DNA from 4 places in the Streptomyces sp. NPDC088554 genome. Region 1 is predicted to be linked to each of the others. Evidence: riboswitches for the same ligand, from Rfam matches in the RefSeq annotation. Region 1 holds a riboswitch; each other region holds the start of a gene.
The links. Region 1 has a riboswitch for cyclic di-AMP ahead of ACIP8W_RS20955 (C40 family peptidase). Riboswitches for the same ligand answer to the same signal wherever they lie in the genome.
Positions count from the first base shown of each region.

Region 2: it holds a riboswitch for cyclic di-AMP, as region 1 does, so the genes downstream of both, ACIP8W_RS28010 (M23 family metallopeptidase) here and ACIP8W_RS20955 (C40 family peptidase) in region 1, are expected to answer to the same signal.
Region 3: it holds a riboswitch for cyclic di-AMP, as region 1 does, so the genes downstream of both, ACIP8W_RS10645 (C40 family peptidase) here and ACIP8W_RS20955 (C40 family peptidase) in region 1, are expected to answer to the same signal.
Region 4: it holds a riboswitch for cyclic di-AMP, as region 1 does, so the genes downstream of both, ACIP8W_RS05570 (LysM peptidoglycan-binding domain-containing M23 family metallopeptidase) here and ACIP8W_RS20955 (C40 family peptidase) in region 1, are expected to answer to the same signal.

Region 1 is NZ_JBIVMF010000017.1:82,741-87,566, forward strand. It holds gene ACIP8W_RS20945 (NlpC/P60 family protein) at 1-669, opposite strand, end outside; gene ACIP8W_RS20950 (hypothetical protein) at 933-1,286, shown strand; gene ACIP8W_RS20955 (C40 family peptidase) at 1,434-2,873, opposite strand; cyclic di-AMP (ydaO/yuaA leader) riboswitch at 2,881-3,053, opposite strand; gene pcrA (DNA helicase PcrA) at 3,414-4,826, shown strand, end outside.
Region 2 is NZ_JBIVMF010000032.1:18,316-23,141, reverse strand. It holds gene ACIP8W_RS28030 (SpoIIE family protein phosphatase) at 1-109, shown strand, start outside; gene ACIP8W_RS28025 (hypothetical protein) at 373-546, shown strand; tRNA gene ACIP8W_RS28020 (tRNA-Met) at 608-681, shown strand; gene ACIP8W_RS28015 (PP2C family protein-serine/threonine phosphatase) at 923-2,164, shown strand; cyclic di-AMP (ydaO/yuaA leader) riboswitch at 2,488-2,643, shown strand; gene ACIP8W_RS28010 (M23 family metallopeptidase) at 2,655-3,719, shown strand; gene ACIP8W_RS28005 (macro domain-containing protein) at 3,916-4,371, shown strand; gene ACIP8W_RS28000 (aldo/keto reductase) at 4,424-4,826, shown strand, end outside.
Region 3 is NZ_JBIVMF010000007.1:60,562-65,387, reverse strand. It holds gene ACIP8W_RS10655 (ATP-dependent Clp protease proteolytic subunit) at 70-693, shown strand; gene ACIP8W_RS10650 (hypothetical protein) at 701-1,006, shown strand; cyclic di-AMP (ydaO/yuaA leader) riboswitch at 1,325-1,528, shown strand; gene ACIP8W_RS10645 (C40 family peptidase) at 1,531-2,004, shown strand; gene ACIP8W_RS10640 (ATP-binding protein) at 2,181-2,621, opposite strand; gene ACIP8W_RS10635 (8-amino-7-oxononanoate synthase) at 3,025-4,272, opposite strand; gene bioB (biotin synthase BioB) at 4,421-4,826, shown strand, end outside.
Region 4 is NZ_JBIVMF010000003.1:362,929-367,754, reverse strand. It holds gene ACIP8W_RS05575 (SGNH/GDSL hydrolase family protein) at 1-730, opposite strand, end outside; gene ACIP8W_RS05570 (LysM peptidoglycan-binding domain-containing M23 family metallopeptidase) at 913-1,941, opposite strand; cyclic di-AMP (ydaO/yuaA leader) riboswitch at 1,946-2,134, opposite strand; gene ACIP8W_RS05565 (tyrosine-protein phosphatase) at 2,543-3,355, shown strand; gene ACIP8W_RS05560 (DUF6126 family protein) at 3,366-3,548, opposite strand; gene ACIP8W_RS05555 (helix-turn-helix domain-containing protein) at 3,637-4,260, opposite strand; gene ACIP8W_RS05550 (aspartate aminotransferase family protein) at 4,342-4,826, opposite strand, start outside.

The sequences.
Region 1 (4,826 bases):
CCGGTCCGATGCCTGTCCCCGCTGGTCGTCCCGGCCCTGCTGGTCGTACTGGGCGCGCTGCTCGGCGGTGAGCCGGTCCAGCAGTCGGCGGGCGGAACCGATCTTCGACTGGATGGCCGACTTGTGCCGGGACAGCTCGGCCTGCCGCGCCTTGAGATCCCCGAATCGCTGGTCGGCGCGCGTGCGCAGCCCCGCGATCCGCGACAGCTCCCGGTGGATCCCGGTGACCACGGCTGCCTGGCGGGTACCGGCGCGTTCGGCGAATGACGCGTCCTCCAGGAAGTGCTCGGGCTCCGAGCTGAGACCGAGCTGTACGGAAGGGTCGAGCCCTCCGGAGCGGTACTGCGCGGCGGCGATCGAGCCGAGTTCGTCGCGCGAGGCGTTGAGCCGCTCCGTCCCACGGGCGGCCTCGTCCCGCAGCACGGCGATCGAGGCGCGGGCCTGGTCGGCCTTCACCTTCGCTCCGTTGTACCGCTCCGTGACGGCCTCCGCCTGCTCGTACAGCCTGTCGACCTTGGCCTTGACCTGCGCGGCGGTGAGCGCGGGCTCCGCGTGTACGGCGCTGCCCGAGGCGGTCGCGGTCGCCGCCCCGGCGAGCGCGAGAGTGGCGGCGGTACGGGCCGTCCGGGCGGTGAACGGGCGCTGCTTGGGTTTTCGGTGCGCTGCCACGGGGCGGTCCACGTCCTTCGTGCGTCAGGTGTCCGTGCGGGAACAGGTGGTACGGGTACGGCGGCCACCTGGGAGGACGTTATGACCCAAGGTCACGGCCTGGCATCGGCTTGACGGGTATTGGTCGGAGGTGGCGGTTCCATGGCGTTTCCCGACCGAGTTGATCTTGAAAAGGCGCGACTTCCGGCTGGACGGGACCGAAACGGAGACTGAGGGTGACCTCACCGAAGAACGGCGAAATACCCACGGTTAGGCTCCGAATCATGGACGTACTCATCAATGTCTTCGTTGCTCTTCACATCATCGGCATAGCCTCGCTGCTCGGCGGTTTTCTGACCCAGATGAAGTCGATGAGCGCGGGAACGGCCCGCTTCAGCCCGGCGATGCTGCACGGCGCGCTGACGATGCTGATCACGGGAATGGCTCTGGTGGGCCTCAATCAGGCCGACGGCCAGGCGGTCAACAGCATCAAGATCGGTGTCAAGCTGGCGATCCTGGTCGTGATCCTCGGCCTGGTCTATGTGAAGCGGGACGACGAGGTGCTCCCGAAGCCGCTGTTCGGCGCGGTGGGTGGTCTGACGGTGGTCAATATCTTCATCGCCACGCTCTGGACCTGAGCCACCGCTCAAATCAGCGGCCCCCGATGCTCCGTGACATCGGGGGCCTTCCTGCTTCTTGCCCGGCCTGTTTCTCGGCCGACCTGTTTTCTGCCAGGTTTCCGCCGGGCCTCTTCTGTCGGGCCTCTTCTGTCAGGCCTGTTTCTGTCAGGCCGGGCGGACGCTGCCGTAGATCGGCATGTAGTAGATCGACTCCTCGCGGACGTTCGATCCGGGCTTCGGCGCGTGGATCATCATGCCGTCACCGATATAGATGCCGACGTGGCTGACATCGTCGTAGAAGAACACCAGATCGCCGGGGAGAAGATCGTCCGTCGCGATGTGCGCGCCGGCTTTCGCCTGTTCCCAGGTGGAGCGCGGCAGCTGCACACCGACCTCGCGCCAGGCGACCTGGGTGAGGCCCGAGCAGTCGTACGAGCTGGGGCCCGAGGCGCCCCAGACGTACGGCTTGCCGATCTGGCCGGCCGCGAACGCGATGACCCTGGCGGCCTTGGCGGCGTAGGCGTCGGCGGGGCACTCGGCGGTGGCACCCGCGAGAGGGGCCGCCACCGGAGCGGCGGCCGGCGCCGAGGGTGAAACCGGAACCGGAACCGCAGGTACGACCGGGGCGGGAGCCGGGGCAGCCGCTACCGGAGGGCCTACCGGAGGCGCTACCGGCGCCGCCACGGCCGGGGCCGGGAGCGTGGGGGCGGCCACCGCCGGGCCGACGCCCGTACCCGCGCCCACGACCGGCATCGTGCCGGTGCTCCTGATGGCGCTGATGTTGATGCCCGTACTGGTGTCGGTCGACAGCGGCGGGGGCGGGAGCTGGGGCGGCTGTCCTTCGCGTCCGGCCGCCTCGGCCTCGGCCTTGGCCCGGCGGCGTTCGGCTTCCTTCTTGAGCTCCAGCGTGGCCACCCGCGTCCGTTCCTCCGCCGTCAGCTTCGACAGCAGGGCGCGCGCGGTGGTGAGCTTCTTCTGAACGGTTTCCTTGCTGACCCGCAGTGAATTCTGGGGGTCGGCCGGGACTTCGGTGTTCTCGGCGGGCCGCTCCGGTGCCACGGCGGCCTGCGGCGCCCGGAGCGAGGGCGGCGGCGGGGTCTGTGGCATCGGCGGGGACGACGGCGGGACCTGGAGCGAAGGCGCGGCAGGCGGCGGGACCTGGAGCGAAGGCGCGGCCGGCGGTGGGGACATGGGCCGGGGCGGCGACTGCGGCTGGGGCGGGATCGCGGAGACGGCCTCCTGCCGTCGCTCCGTCAACCGTTCCATCGCCTCGACCTGTTCGGCGTACGACGGGGGCCTACGCCGCTGCTCGCTCACCTTGCCCGCGCCCTTGGGCGCATTGCCGCGTATCTGTTCGGCGGCCCGCTTCTGCTCCGCCGTGATCTCTTTCGCCTTGCTGAGCTGGGAAGTTCCGCTCCCGGCCTGGCGGTACAGGTCGTTGACTTTCTTCTGTACCTCTTCGATGGACGGATTCGATACGGCGGGCGCGGCTTCCGCGCCCTGCGTCGACAGCAGCGTGACCGAGGCGAGGGCAGCCGTCGGGAACCCGACGGCGGGGGAGTTGGTTACTTCGCTACGGTTGCGCGACTTGCGATGCGACGCCAAGGCCGGCATCTCCTTCCGTTGGACCGCCTACCGGGTTAGCTGTCGGGTTCGGGCGGAACGGAAGGCTGCCCTACGGGCCTTGAACGTACGGCGACGTACGGCCCGATTCACCCCGTCGTGCAGAGTGGGTCCCCGGTTTCGGACTTCCCTGTGGAAAGCCGAATTCGGCGTGGCTGCCCGCGTGGCGTGGGTCGCCGTTGTGGGAACGGGCTGCCTGTTCGAGCACGCTAGCCAAATTGTGCCGCTGATGTGAAGGTGGATGGTCGATATGCCCGAAACATTTTCGTGACCATTTGCGGGAGTCGGGTGCAGGGTCGAGTAATGAGGGGTATAGCGTCACGCTCCGTGGTTCCATGGTCGCTGTGCATGAGGGGCGGGGGTGCGCGGTGATCGAACGCCGGAATCCGTGAAAGAGCGAGTGCCGGGTCCCGTGGAGATCGTGGAAACCGGAGCCTGTGAAGATCCGGGCGTCCGGAATCCCGCGAGGACTTTCGAAGGCGGGCGCGGGTTGTCAGTGGGGCCGCCTAGACTCGGGAAGCGATGAGCAGCCTCTTTGACGACAGTTTCCTGGCGGACCTCCAGCCCTCCGGCGACGAACACCCGCCGCCGCCCGAGGACCCGGACGGCCATGCCCCGGAGCAGGTGCCCGACGACCTCTTCCAGGGCGCCTTCGACCTGCCCCCGGCGCGTGATCCGTACCACCGGGACGGTGCTCCGCGTACGGTCGTGGACCCCGCCGCGCTGCTCGAAGGGCTGAACGACGAGCAGCGCGCCGCCGTCGTGCACACCGGATCGCCGCTGCTCATCGTGGCGGGGGCCGGGTCGGGCAAGACCCGTGTCCTGACCCACCGGATCGCGCATCTGCTGGGGACCCGCACTGTCCACCCCGGCCAGATACTGGCGATCACCTTCACCAACAAGGCCGCCGGTGAGATGAAGGAGCGCGTCAGCCAGCTTGTCGGCCCGCGTGCCAACGCCATGTGGGTGCTGACCTTCCACAGCGCCTGTGTACGGATCCTGCGGCGCGAGTCGAAGAAGCTCGGATTCACCTCGTCGTTCTCGATCTACGACGCCGCCGACTCCAAGCGGCTGATGGCCCTGGTCTGCCGCGATCTCGATCTCGACCCGAAGCGTTATCCGCCGAAATCCTTCAGCGCCAAGATCTCGAATCTGAAGAATGAGCTGATCGACGAGGAGACCTACGCCGGTCAGGTGGCTGGGGGCACCTCCCAGGCCGAAGGCTCTGGGGGAGGGTTCGAGAAGATGCTCGCCGAGGCGTACCGGATGTACCAGTCGCGGCTGCGCGAGGCCAACGCGCTGGACTTCGACGACATCATCATGACCACCGTCCATCTGCTCCAGGCGTTCCCCGATGTCGCCGAGCACTACCGGCTGCGCTTCCGCCATGTCCTGGTGGACGAGTACCAGGACACCAACCACGCCCAGTACACCCTGGTACGCGAGCTGGTGGGCCCCTCGGGCGGGGACAGGGCCCCGGCGGAGCTGTGCGTGGTGGGGGACGCCGACCAGTCGATCTACGCCTTCCGGGGCGCCACTATTCGTAACATCCTCCAGTTCGAGGAGGACTACCCCGACGCGACGACGATCCTCCTGGAGCAGAACTACCGCTCCACCCAGACGATCCTCAGCGCGGCCAACGCGGTCATCGAGCGGAACGAGAGCCGCCGCCCGAAGAATCTGTGGACGAAGGCCGGCGCGGGCGCCCAGATCACCGGCTACGTAGCGGACACGGAGCACGACGAGGCGCAGTTCGTCGCCGAGGAGATCGACCGGCTGACGGACGCGGGCGAGGTGAAGGCGGGCGACATCGCCGTCTTCTACCGTACGAACGCGCAGTCCCGGGTCTTCGAGGAGATCTTCATCCGGGTCGGCCTGCCGTACAAGGTCGTCGGCGGAGTGCGCTTCTACGAGCGCAAGGAGGTCCGCGATGTG
Region 2 (4,826 bases), on a different contig from region 1:
CGGGACCGGCGAGGCGCTCGGCGAAGTCCTGGACGAAGCTCTGGACGGGGTGCTGGAGGAGGTGCTCGGCGGGTTCATGGACGAGGACGGGGACGACCGGCCCCAGTGAGCCCGTCGGCTGTCCCCGTGAGCCCACGGGGAACGCCACCACCGCCGCCACGAACGCCTCCGGCTTCTCCAGTGGGGGCGGCTCGGTGTGGTCGGTCCTGGGTACGTGGCTCTGGGTGCGCGGGCGCCGCGGACGGGTCCCCGGGCGGCCCTCGCGGAGATACTCTCTGCCGATTGTCAGTGGCTGGCCGTAGCCTTGGTCCTATGTTCGCTTCCACATCCGTTTCTTCTTCCCCTTCCAGCGCCCGAGGCGCCTTACACCCCATGCGCCCCGCGCACCCCACCGCCATCCGCTCCGCCGAGGCGGTCAACGCGGAGATCCGCGCCCTGTGGGCCCGCGCGGGCCGCTCCCTGACGCCCCTGGAGCAGGAGCGCTACCAGTGCCTCCTGGTGGAGTGGGCGTCGGCGGTCCGGGCCGATGTGGCCGAGGCGGCTTAGCGCCCGACAGGCGGGAGTGGTCATGACCGTCCCCGGGATGCCGTAGAGTTGCATTCAACGGCGCGGGGTGGAGCAGCTCGGTAGCTCGCTGGGCTCATAACCCAGAGGTCGCAGGTTCAAATCCTGTCCCCGCTACTGAAGAAGAAAACGAAGGCCCGGATTCCTTGTGAATCCGGGCCTTCGTCGTGCCCGCACCTCGGGTCCTGGTGCGTGGGCCCCGGGGCGCGGGCGCCGTCCCGGTAGCGCGTTCGTAGCCCACTCGGCCGATGGCGAGTCGCCGCCGGGCGCGGCAGCGGCCAGCCTGGGTAGGGCGCGGTGCCGTCCGTAGCCGCGAGTGGACCGGGCGGGACCGGGTGACCGGGCAGGAGAGCGCTGAGTGGGGAAGCTGAGGAAGCTCGGGTACCGCGTCACCGGCCGCGGCAGGGCCGACGGCGGCGCGGGTTTCTGGGCTGCCGAGGGCGCGGGCTTCTGGGGGGCGCCGGATTCCGGCGGGGGTTCCGGTGGCCGTGGCCGTACCGGACGCGGGCTGGTGCGGATCCTGCCCGTGCTGGTGCTGGTCTTCGGGGCGGTGTTCGACCTTGTGACCCCGACAAGGGTCACCGCCGCCCCGTTCTACGCGGCGGCTCCGTTGATCGCGGCGCCTTTCTACACGCTGACCGGCACGGCCGTGGTGGGGGCCGGTGCGCTGGCCGCGTTGGTGGGGGCGAGTATCGACTCCGATTCGCTGATGTCGCTGGCGACGCTCAGTTCGATTCTGACGGTGCTGGTCGTCTCCGTACTCGCGCTGTACATCAACGGCGTCGTCAGACGCAGCGGCGAGCGTCTCGCCTCCGCCCGGGTCATCGCCGAGACCGCCCAGCGCGCGGTGCTGCCCCGGCCCGCCGAGCGGATCGGGGGGCTGCGGATCGCGGCGCGGTACGAGGCGGCGCAGGAGGGCGCGTTCATCGGTGGGGACCTGTTCGCCGTACAGGACACGCCGTACGGGGTGCGGCTGGTCGTCGGGGACGTGCGGGGGAAGGGGCTGGAGGCGGTCGAGGCGGTGGCCGTGCTCATCGGGTCCTTCCGGGAGGCGGCCGAGCAGGAGCGTTCGCTCGAAGCGGTCGCGCAGCGGCTGGAGCGCGCGCTGCTGCGGGAGGGGACGCGACGGGCGGGGCTCGATGTCTTCGAGGGGTTCACCACGGCCGTACTCGCCGAGATCCCGCACGGCGAGAGCGTGGTCCGGCTGCTGAACCGGGGCCATCCGGAGCCGCTGCTGCTCTGCGACGACGGTGCCGTACGGGTGCTGGCGCCGAACGATCCCGCGCTGCCGCTGGGGATGAGCGAGCTGGGCGTGTGGCCGGACCGGGCGGAGCAGGCGCCGTACCCGGCCGGCTCGACGCTGCTCTTCTACACGGACGGGCTCACCGAGGCGCGTGACGCCAGGGGCGTGTTCTACGCGCCGCGCGAGCGGCTCGACGGGCGGATCTTCCCGGGGCCCGAGGAGCTGCTCCAGGCGCTGATCGACGACGTACGGCTGCATACCGGCGGGGGGAACCAGGACGATATGGCGCTGCTGGCGGTGGTCCGGCCCTCGGTGGGGCAGCCGGAGCGGCGCAGGACGATGCCGATCGTCCGGTGAGGGCCGGGTAGCGCCGGGGCGCGCCGTTCGCCGGGACCCTGATCCGTCCGTTGTTTCGTGAGGGCGATGTGAAGGCGCTTTGAAGGCGAGTTGCGACTGCGGGTAGTCATGGGGTATCGCTCCGCATAGAGACTGACGGTTCGTCAGAAGTTCGTAGCCCCCGAATTGCCGGTCGACTCGCCCGATTGCGCCGCCGTGTGTCCCGGTGTGTCCGTTGCGAAGTTGTTAACGATCACCGGGAACGGCTTGGAATAAAGCCCCGGTCTCTATTAACGTTCGATAACGCAGCGCGGTCGTCCCAGCCGTCGTAAGAGATGGCACCGCGTGCGCATGCGCCGAATCCCGCAAGGGAACCGGGGAACCATTATTTGGGGTGAATCGGGTGTTTTCGCTGCCTGGCGCAGGTGGCGAGGTGTCCGTAGGAGACCTTCCTGCTCCGAACCCGTCAGCTAACCCGGTAGGCGAGAAGGAAGGAAAGGAGCACGCCTCAGTGGCGTCCAACAAGCCTGTCCTCGATGCACCTCTTGAGACCCGTTCGTTCGGCCGTGAGCCCGAGCGGTCCATCGGGGAGTGGAATCCCACGGAGGAATCCATTCGCCCCGTACGAGGCAGGCACCGTGTCGCCAAGCAGCGCGGGCTGGCCCGTAGCTCCACGGTCCTCGGCGTCGGGGTCATCGCGGCTGTCGGCGCGGGCGGCATAGCCACCGCGCAGGAGAAGCCCGCGGTCTCCATATCCCTGCCCGATGTCATCACGGACAACCTTCCTGGTGCCAAGTCCCTGCCGGGTCTGGGCTCTTCGGAGTCGGACGCGGACTCGGAGGCGAAGGCCGTCACCGCCGAGGCGGAGAAGAAGCGGGAGGCGCTCGCCCGCGCCCCGCTCTCCACCGCCGGGCTGACGGTCGCCGACACCGAGCAGGGCGCCACCGACGCGGGCGAGGCCCTGCGCGCCCGGATCATCCAGCAGGCCGAGCAGCAGCAGGCCGAGGCCGACGCCACGGAGAAGGCGGCAGCCGAGAAGGCCGCCGCCCAGAAGGCCGCGCAGGCGGCCAAGAAGCAGCAGGCCGAGGCCGACGAGAAGGCCGAGCAGGCGAAGGTGGAGGCCAAGGCCGCCGCCGACGCCAAGGCCGAGCAGGAGCGCATCGCCAAGCTGGCGTCGAGCTTCGCGCTCCCCACCTCCTCGTACACGATCACCTCCACCTTCGGCCAGGCCGGCTCCCTGTGGTCCTCCGGGCAGCACACGGGCCTGGACTTCGCCGCTCCGACCGGCACCCCGATCAAGGCCGTGCACAGCGGCACGATCAAGTCGGCCGGCTGGTCGGGCTCGTTCGGCTACCGCACGGTCCTGGAGCTGGATGACGGTACGGAGATCTGGTACGCCCACCAGTCCTCGATGACCGTCAGCGCCGGCCAGAAGGTCGCCACCGGCGACGTCATCGGCCGCGTCGGCGCGACCGGCAATGTGACCGGACCCCATCTCCACCTCGAAGTCCACACGGCGGGCGGCGCGGGCATCGACCCGATGAGCTGGCTCAGCGGCCGGGGCATCAACGTCTGACGGTCACTCAACTCCGTAACCCGGAGCGGGACTTCGCCGACCCGTGCGCGGACGTGCTCGGGCGCCCTGCCGGGAGTTCGGCGACGAGCGCCCGAAGGAACCGCGCCCGGCCGGCGCCCTCGCGGCCGTACGGCGTTGTCGGACCCGGTTGGTATGACCGAGTCGTCGGCATCGGACGGCAGAAGGGGCTGTGGGCATGATCGTCGATGCGGAGGGGGACCTGCTGGCGGCGGACGTGGATGCCCTGGTCAACGCCGTCAATACGGTCGGGGTCATGGGGAAGGGCATCGCCTCGCAGTTCAAGCGGGCCTGGCCGGAGAATTTCGAGGCGTACGCGCAGGCGTGCCGGGCGGGCGAGGTGCGGCCCGGGGTGATGTTCGTGTACGACCGGGGGGCTTCGGCCGCGCCCCGGTACGTGGTCAACTTCCCGACCAAGAGGCACTGGCGCTCGGCGTCCCGCCCGGAAGACGTGCGGCAGGGGCTTCAGGATCTGCGGCGGGTCATTGTCGAGTCGGGGATCCGCAGCATCGCTGTTCCTCCGCTGGGGTGCGGCCTCGGCGGGCTGGACTGGGCGGACGTTCAACCGATGATCGTCTCCGCCCTGGGGGACCTGCCGGATGTCGAGATACGGGTGTACGCGCCGGACGGGTGACCGCAATGGTCGACCGGAATAAGGATGGTCCCGTTCCGGGTTGTGGTGACGCATGACTGAGCTGCGCACCCTTGGTGCTTCCGACCTCAAGGTCTTCCCCCTCAACCTCGGCGGCAACGTCTTCGGCTGGACCGCCGACGAGGCGGAGTCCTTCGCCGTGCTCGACGCGTACGCGGCCGGGGGCGGGAACTTCGTGGATACCGCCGATACGTACTCCTCCTGGGCTCCGGGGCACGAGGGCGGGGAGTCCGAGACCGTTCTCGGCAAGTGGATCGCCGCGCGCGGCAATCGCGGGGAGGTGGTCGTCGCGACGAAGGTCGGGGCCCATCCGCGGTTCAAGGGGCTCGCCGCGGGCAATATCGAGGCCGCCGCCGAGGCGTCGCTGCGTCGGCTGGGGACGGATTACATCGACCTCTACTACACGCACTTCGACGACGAGACCGTTCCCGTCGAGG
Region 3 (4,826 bases), on a different contig from region 1:
TACGGAGCGCACAGAGCTCGCGGCGGAACCGTGCGCGGAGCTCGCACCCGTATGAGGAGAGGTACGCCCATGAACCGTCCTTCGGCCCGCTACGTCCTGCCCGAATTCACCGAGCGGACGTCCCACGGGACCCGGAGTCTCGATCCGTACTCCAAGCTCTTCGAGGACCGGATCATCTTTCTCGGCACCGCCGTGGACGAGACCACGGCCAACGATGTGATCGCGCAGTTCGTCCATCTCGAATACGCCGCGCCCGATCAGGACATCCGGGTCTACATCAACTCCCCCGGCGGTCCGATCGACGCCATGACCGCGATCTACGACACCATGCAGCTCGTCATGTGCGACGTGGAGACGACCGTTCTCGGCCAGGCGGTCTCCACCGCCGCCGTCCTGCTGGCGGGCGGCACCCCGGGCAAGCGGATGGCGCTGCCCGGCGCCCGGGTCGTACTCCGGCAGCCCGCTCTCGACCGGGGCGTACAGGGACAGCCGTCCGATCTGCTGATCCACGCGGAGGAGCTGCCGCGGCAGCGCTCGCTGGTCGCGTCGATGCTGACGCGGCACACCGGGCGGAGCCCGGAGCGGATCGCCGGGGCCATCGAGCGGGACACGGTCTTCGACGCGGCCGGGGCGCAGGCGTTCGGGCTGGTCGACCATGTGATCCGGAGCCGCGGGGCATCCGGCGGGCGGTGAGGGGCCGATGATTCCGGAGCTGCCACCGCTGCCCGCGCTGACCCGCGCCGAGTGTGACGTTGTCGACACCTATCTTCGGATCGTCGACCTGCTGGGCCGTATCAATCCGGCCAGGGGCACGGACACCTATGACGCGCTGCGGGCCGCGCAGGCGCTGCCCGCCCAGGCGCTCGCGCTCCGCGCCGCCCTGACGGCGATGCACTCCCGGGGCGAGACCGAACTGCACTCGGCGACGCTGGCCCGCGCGCTCCGGGTGCTCGACGGCGAGAGGCGTGCTGGGAGGGTCACCATGCCTCCCGAGGAACGGACTTGAGGCAGCGAGGCGCTCTCGAATGGACGCGTCCGTACGGGAACGCCTCACCCGATCGGTGGATGAACTCGCTGGACAGACACGGGGAGTCGAGTTGCGCGGAGCGCCCGAACCCGTATGGCGCGCCTCGAATTCCCCGCAGGTACGGCCCTCACCCCGCCCCCGTGAACCGGTATGAAAATCCCGCTCGCCACTCATACGGGCCAGCCGTGAGTAAGTTCACATATCGTCGTTTCAGTCGGAAATCCACGGCCGGCTGATGTCAAGATCCCTGGGACGACAAGCCCCCGCCACCCACGGCGGGGCGGTCCGGACGGACGCCGAGTCCTGCCGCTGTATCCGGATGACTGAGTCGACAGGAGTGGATCGGCAGGAGTGGAGGACCCAAGCAGTACGGGATGACACGTGACGGTGATCGTCCCTTGGGGTGAAGCCACGGGGTCTGTGACAGGACCTCATGGCCGGGCAACTTCGCCAGCCCGAACCCGACAGGTCATCCTTCACAGGCGGCTGACGAAGGGTTGCGCATGTCTGCGCAGACATATGTCCCGTCTTTGCTGTCCCGGACCGGAGCCGTATCGGTCCTCACGCTCGCCGCGATAGGCAGCACGATGCTGGTGCCTGGCGCCGCGTCGGAGGCCGAAGCCGCTACGCACGGGGTGAAGGCGCTGAAGGTCGCCGCGTCGAAGAAGGGCTCACCGTACAAGTACGGAGCCACGGGACCGTCCCGCTTCGACTGCTCGGGGCTGACGGTGTACTCGTTCAAGAAAGCGGGTAAGAAGCTCCCCCGCACGGCCCAGCAGCAGTACAACAAGACGAAGCATGTCTCGTCGTCCCAACGACGCAAGGGAGACCTGGTGTTCTTCCACTCGGGCAGCAACGTCTACCACGTCGGCATCTACGCCGGCGCGGGCAAGATCTGGCACTCGCCGAAGACCGGATCCCTGGTGCGGCTGGAGAAGATCTGGTCGAAGAGCGTCTGGTACGGACGGGTGAAGTAGCGACCGCGCCCCGCCCGTAGGCCCGGAGCGGGCGGGTGCCGAGGGTACGTCCGAGTGAAAGCGCGCTACACCGTGGGACCAGGCGGGGATGCAGGCCGGGCCGGGCCGGCCGCTCCCTGCCGCCTCCGGGGCTTCTGACGGGGCCTCGGGCCCGTACCCCGTACGTACGGATGAACTCAGCTCCGGACCGGAGCCGTCGGCGCCCTCCAGGGCAGTGTGATCCACACCGTCTTGCCGCCCTCCGGCGTCGGTGTGATGGCCAGCCGCCCGCCGTGTTCGGCGGTCAGCGAGCGGATGATGACCATCCCCCGGCCGTTGTCCTGCTGGACGGCCGCCGGCAGCCGCTGCGGCCACCGCGGATGGCTGTCGGTCACCCCCAGCCGCAGCAGTTCCTCGCGCTCCAGCCGGACCTCCACCGTGAAGGTGGGAGACCGGCCGAAGGTGTGCTGGACGGCGTTGGTGACCAGCTCGGAGACGATGAGCCGGACCGTGTCCGCCATGTCCGCCTCGCCGGGCAGCCCCCACTCGGCCAGGAGGTCCGCGACATATCTTCGCGCCGTCGGTACCGACGCGGGATCGCTCGGCAGGGTGATGGATGCTTCCTGATGGTCTGCCATGACGATGCCGTCCCTTTCCCACCGGACCGCACTCCGACAGAGAGCGGATGACTGCGCGGCCGGCTCGGACTGTGCTTCGCGACACACTGCCACCGATCGCGCCGGGCACAGCCCGATCCATCGAGATCTGCATATATCTGTCGCTCGAAGCGGTGAACTCTGCAACGCGAGACCGTATTTGGCCGCCGGAAAGACATCTTCTCCGCCGCGACGCCCGGGGGGGACAAGCGTGACGGAGAAATCCGGAGATGAGGATCCGGCCATGCGGCATATTCCGGCGGTCCATGGCATATTCCAGCGGTCCGTCGACGCGGGCCCGGTGCAGACGGCGCGGGCCGCCACCGGAGTACGGGAGCGACCGGCGGCCGGACCACCCCGGCCGCTGCCGCCCCACCGCCCCGGCTCACCGTGGGGCGGCCGCCACCACCGTACGTACCGCCGTGCCGATCTGGTCATCCGTCAGATCGGCACGCGCGGTCAGCCGGATCCGGGAGATCCCGTCCGGCACCGACGGCGGCCGGAAGCACCCCACGGCCAGCCCCGCCGCCCGGCAGTCCGCCGCCCAGCGCACGGCCGCCTCCGGCGACGGCGCCTGTACGGAGACCACGGCGGCGTCCGGCCGTACGGCGGTCAGCCCCGCCCCGGTCAGCAGCCGGTGCAGCGCGGCGGCGACCTCCCGCGCCCGCAGAGCCCGCGCGGGCTCCCCGCGCAGCAGCCGCAACGCCGCCAGCGCGCCGCCCACGGCGGCCGGGGCCAGCCCGGTGTCGAAGATGAACGTCCGCGCGGTGTTGGCCAGATGGCCGATGACCCGCGCCGGGCCGAGGATCGCGCCGCCCTGGCTGCCCAGGGCCTTGGAGAGGGTGAGCGTGGCCACCACCCCGGGCGCCCCCGCGAGCCCGGCCGCGTCGAGCGTGCCCCGGCCGCCCGCGCCGAGCACCCCGAGGCCGTGCGCGTCGTCGACGAGGAGCGCCGCGCCCCGGGGACGGCAGACCCCGGCCAGCTGCGCCAGCGGCGCCGCGTCGCCGTCCACCGAGAACACCGCGTCGCTCACCACCAGCGCCCGCCGCCCGGCGTGCGCGTCGAGGGCCTTGGCGACGGCGTCCGGATCCGCGTGCGGTACGACGACGGTCTCGGCCCGGGAGAGCCGGCAACCGTCCACGATCGAGGCGTGGTTGCCCGCGTCGGACACCAGCAGCGAGCCCCGGGCCGTGAGCGCGGTGAGGGCCGCGAGGTTGGCCGCGTAACCGGACGACAGGACGAGCGCCGCCTCGAAGCCGCAGAACGCGGCGAGTTCGCGCTCCAGCTCCGCGTGCAGCTCGGTGCTGCCCGTGACCAGCCGGGAACCGGTGGCGCCCGCGCCCCAGCGGCGGGCCGCGTCCGCCGCGGCGCCGGTCACGGCGGGATGCCGGGTCAGGCCCAGATAGTCGTTGCCCGCCAGATCCAGCAGACCGGAATCGGCCGGGCGCGGCCGGATCGTACGGACCAGACCGGACCGCTCGCGGTGGCGCACCTCCTCGTCGGTCCAGTCGAAGGGCGACCAGCCGGGCGCGGTCCGGTCGGGAGAAGTCCCGTTGCCAGAAGTCCCTTTGGCGGAAGCCCTGTTGGGGGAAAACCCGTCGGGAGAAGTCGGGTCGGGGGGATCCTGCTCCATGGGCCCGGTCCTTTGGTTTTGTAGGCAGCGCACAGACCTTAACCGTGGACCAGCCCGGTCGAAGTGTGGCCATGCACACACCTCGATCGAGCGGTCTTGTGGGGTTCCTCCTTTGCCCCGGGGTCCCCCGTGAGTCAGGATCGGCAGCATGGACCTGCTGAGCACACTGGTGGAAAAGGGTCTGCGGCGTGAGCTGCCGACCCGCGAAGAAGCGCTCGCCGTGCTGGCGACCTCCGACGACGAGTTGCTCGACGTGGTGGCCGCTGCCGGGAAGGTGCGCCGTCAGTGGTTCGGGCGGCGGGTGAAGCTGAACTATCTGGTCAATCTGAAGTCGGGCCTGTGCCCCGAGGACTGCTCGTACTGCTCGCAGCGGCTCGGTTCCACGGCAGGGATCCTCAAGTACACCTGGCTGAAGCCCGACGAGGCGTCGAAGGCCGCCGCCGCCGGAGTGGCGGGCGGGGCGAAGCGGGTCTGTCTGGTCGCGAGCGGCCGGGGGCCGACGGACCGGGACGTCGACCGGGTCTCGCGGACCATCGAGGCGATCAAGGAGGAGA
Region 4 (4,826 bases), on a different contig from region 1:
ACTCCCGCGCCCAGTGGATGTCGTCCCGCCGCACCTCAAGGGTGCCGCGCGGCGGTTCCGGCGGCCAGATCTGGTCGGGGTCCGCCGGTACGTCGAGTCCGAGCACCTGGGCGGCGCGCAGCGCGACCCGGGTGTGGCCGTCGGGCGACAGATGCAGCCGGTCGCCGTCCCAGGCGCGCCTGTCCTGGACGGACTTCAGAGCCCAGAGGTCGAGTACCGGACAGCCGTAGCGATCGGCGATGGACCGGGTGTGGGCGGTGAAGGTGGCTATCTTGCCGCGCAGATGACGCAGCACGGGGACGCCACGGGTGTCGAAGCCGGTGGTCAGCATGACCGTGCCGACGGCACCGGTGAGTTCGGCGACGGCCCGCTCGAAGCGCTCGGCGACATCGTCGGGGTCGGAGCCGGGACGGAGGATGTCATTGCCACCGGCGCAGAAGGTCACCAGGTCGGGGGCGAGTTCCTTCGCCCGGGGGATCTGCTCCTCGACGATCTGGTCGAGGAGTCGGCCGCGCACGGCGAGATTGGCGTACCGGAAATCTCCGTGCCCGGTGTCCGGGACCGGGCCGGTCACCGGCAGCCGGTCGGCGAGCAGGACCGCGAGCCGGTCCGCCCAGCCGACGAACTGTCCGTCGGGGCCCGGGTCTCCCACGCCCTCCGTAAAGCTGTCGCCAATCGCCGCGTACGACCCGAACACGCCATTTTCTCTTGATCTCGAATCGTCTGCCACAGCAGATCATTTTCCACCGGGGATGTGACCTACGCGACCGTAGGGAGGGGTTGACCCCGGGTGAGAAACGCCATCCGTCAAGTTTTCCCCAACCGGGAATAGCCGTATACGACCGCTGCCCGGCACGGAGAGTGCCGGGCAGCGTGGTGCGGGAGCGCTATGAAATCGGACAGCGGGACGAATCAGACCGTGACACCGTACGCGCGCAGATAGGCCAGCGGGTCGATGTCCGAGCCGTACTCCGGTCCGGTGCGGATCTCGAAGTGCAGATGCGGTCCCGTGACATTGCCGGTGGCACCGGAGAGACCGATCTGCTGGCCTTGGCCGACGCTCTGGCCGGTGGAGACGGAGAGGGACGACAGATGGGCGTACTGCGAGTACCTGCCGTCGTCGTGCCGGATGACGATCTGGTTTCCGTACGAGCCGCCCCAGCCCGCCGTCACGACCGTGCCCGCGCCGACCGCCTTGATGGTGGAGCCCGAGGGCGCGATGAAGTCCACCCCGGTGTGGTAGCCGCTGGACCAGCTTCCGCCCGAGGCGCGGTAGGAGGTGCCGACCGCCGAGTCGACGGGCCGGGTGAAGCCCGAACCGCTGCTCTGCGCGGCCTTGTCGGTGGTCGGGGCCTCGGCCTCCGGAGCCTTGGTCACGGTGGACGGCTTCGCGGACCCCGAAGAGGACGAGGCGGACGAGGCGGAGGACCGCGACGAGGACGGGGTCCCGGAGGACTCCGCCCGGGTCTCGGCGCGGGCCGTCGTGGCCTTCGATCCGAGGGTCAGCTTCAGCCCGGGGTGGATCATCCCGGGGTCGCCGCCGACCGCCTCGCGGTTGTCCTCGTACAGCTTCTGCCAGCCGCCCTGGACGTTCTGCTCGTCCGCGATCCTGGACAGATAGTCACCGGAGACCACGGAGTAGGTCTTCGTGGCCCTCGCCGCGGCGATCTGCGCGGCCGCCCGCTGCTGCGGTACGGCGGTCGCGCTCTGCACGGCGGCCTCGCTCCGGGCCGTACGCGCCGCGGAAGCGGCCTGCGCGGCCGCGGGCACCGCCTGCGGCAGCTCGGAGGTGGCCTGCGGGGCCACGGAGGGAGCGGCCTCGGCGCCGGCGGCGCCGATGAGCGGAAGGGCGATGGCCGCGCCGCCCGTACCCGCGGCGATGAATCCGCGGCGCGAGAACGGACTGCTCTTCGGACGACGGTGCTTACCCTTGGCGGGCATGGTGCGTTCCTCTCCGGCGCCTACGAGGTGAGCTGTCGGGTTCGGGCTGGAGATGCCCGGCCGCGTTGCGCGACTTCACCCCGAGCCGTCCGGGTCTCCGGATCGGCGTACTACCGTGGGTCCCCCGCTCCTGCCACACATGGATGGATGGATGTGTGCTCCGGTCGGCGGCAGGATTCGGCGTTCCGTCCGGATTGAGGGTGAACGTAGGCGAGTCGGACGGCCGGAACAAGCCGCCACTTTCGGCCACGGCCGACCACTCGAATATCGCCGGACATCACCGTCACCCTGCGTGCCTCACGAACCGTCAGTTCCCCTGGGGGGAGTGAAATCCCTTTCTCCCCATCGCCACGGAACGTCACGGATATGATTCCGCTCACTCATCGATCCCCATATCCACTTCCATGGGGGCAGGTTATGCGGAAGTACCCAATACGGTCAGGTCGCCATTTGGGCTGCATTAAGGCGAACATAATGTCCGGTTGATAGGCATCTGAATACAGCTCCACCGGGCCGATCGCCCTCTTGAACAGATGTCGTAGGGTCAGAAGCCGGTATCGTCGGCGGGCCGCGCCGACGGCAGACCACGGAGGAGCACGCCGTGACGCAGCAGCTGCCGCACATCCCGTCGACGGAGCCCGAACTGTCCGGTGTGCGCAACTTCCGTGATGTGGGCGGACTTCCGACCACGGACGGCCGACGGGTGGCCCACGGCAAGCTCTTCCGCAGTGGCCATCTCGCCCATGCCACCGACACCGACACGGCCTTTCTCGCCACCCTCGGTCTGCACACCGTCTTCGACTTCCGCAACGAGGCCGACCGGAAACTGGACGGTCCGGATGTCGAGCTGCCCGGCGTACGCAATGTGAACATCCCGCTCAGCGACCCCGCCGACGGCGCCGAGTTCTGGCGGATGGTCCGCGTCGGCGATCTCGGCCAGCTGCGCTCGCTCCTCGCGGAGGGCAGGGCGGCGGCGCGGATGATCGCCTCGTACCGGATGATCATCGTGGACCGCACCGCCGAGCACAGCCGGATCCTGCACGCGCTCGCCTCGGACAGCGTGCCCGCGCTCCTGCACTGCGCGGCGGGCAAGGACCGGGCCGGGCTCTCCGTCGCGGTGGCCCTGCTCGCGGTCGGTGTCGAGCCGGACGCGATCGAGGCGGATTATCTGAAGTCGAACGACCCGCACCGCCGCTACCGGGTCCGGCGCGGCGACACCTCACCCGCCGGAACCTCCCCCGAGGTGATGGAGCTGCTCGCGCCGCTCTTCGACGCGCGGGTGGAGTATCTCGCCGCCGCCTTCGAGACCATCGAGAAGACCTGGGGCGGCACCGACCGCTATCTCGCCGATGGTCTCGGGGTCGCCCCCGAGACCCGCGAGCTGCTGCGCGCCCGTCTTCTCGACAACGGCTGACGGGCGCCCGCTATCCCTTCGCGCCCAGCTCGAAGAGCACGTACAGAAACGCGGCGAAGACATGTCCGGCCACCAGATAGGCGAACAGCCGGATGACCAGCCCCCTGGGGAACTTCTTCTCCTCCCGTACGGACCGGCCCCCCGGGCTTTCCGGCTCGGTCGCAGCGGCTACGCGGTTCTCTGATTCCGGCATGGTGCGGGCCTCTCTCGGAATGTGATCGGAAACGTGATCGGGGAATGGCCGGGAATGTGGTCGGGATCGTGATGAAACGTGGAACGGCTCAGCGGCGACGCACCCCCGCGCCGAGGCACAGCTCGGCGGCGGGGCTCTGCACCAGGGTGTGGACGAACAGCAGCTCGGTTCCCTCGGCTCCGTCCGCGGCGATACGGTGCGGGGTGAGCGAATCGAAGTGCGCGCTGTCCCCGGGCCCGAGCAGATGCCCGGTGCCCCCGAGGCCCAGCCGCAGCCGCCCTTCGAGGACATAGAGCCACTCCTCCCCCGGATGTACGCGGACCAGGTCGCCCTGCGCCCCGTACGGCACCCGGAGCCGGAGCGGCTGCATCGCCCGGCCGGGGGAGCCCGCCTGGTGGTACGTCCAGCCGTCGGCCTCGACGGGGTCGGTCCGACCGGCCCGGACGATGGGGTCGCGCTCCGGTGGCAGCTCGCCGAGCAGCTCGGAGACGGTGGTGCCGTAGATCCGGGCCAGGGCCAGCAGCATGGGCAGGGAGGGCTGTCTGTGGCCGGTCTCCAGCCGGGAGAGATGGGCGGGCGACAGCCCGGCCCGCCGGGCCGCGGTCTCCAGCGTCAGCGCACGGCCCCGGCGCAGCTCGCGCAGGCGTGGCGCGACATCCGGCAGGTGCTCGGGCGGCGCGTCGGCCGGACCGCCGCCGGGAGGGATGCTCATGCCTCCATTCCGCCAGGAACTTTCCTCCGGGGCAAATTTCTTGCCTCGGAGGCAATTCAGTCCGGCCCCCGACGGGAAAAACTACCGGTTGGCGACGGCCTGCTTCACCAGTGTCCGCCCGAAGTCCCACATCAGTCCGCCGCCCCCATGGGCATCGTCCATGACGGCCGTGAAGGCGGTCACGAAGCGCTCGACCTCCCGCTCGCCGATGGTCAGCGGCGGGATCAGCTTGATCACTTCGAGCCGGTCGCCGGATACCTGGGTGAGGATGCGGTGCTTCTGGAGCAGCGGTACGACCACCATCTGCGCGAAGAGTCCCTTGCGGGCGGCCTGGAGCATGGTCCAGCGGCTGCGCAGCCCGATCGAGTCCGGCCGGCCGAATTCGATGCCGACCATCAGGCCCCGGCCGCGCACCTCGTACAGCAGCTCGTAGCGGTCCACCAGCGCCGTCAGCCGTGCCGTCAGCAGCTCCCCGGTGGCCCGTGCCCGCTCGACGATCCGCTCGTCCTCCAGTACGGACAGCACGGCCAGGCCCGCCGCCATGGCCTGGGCGTTGGAGCCGAAGC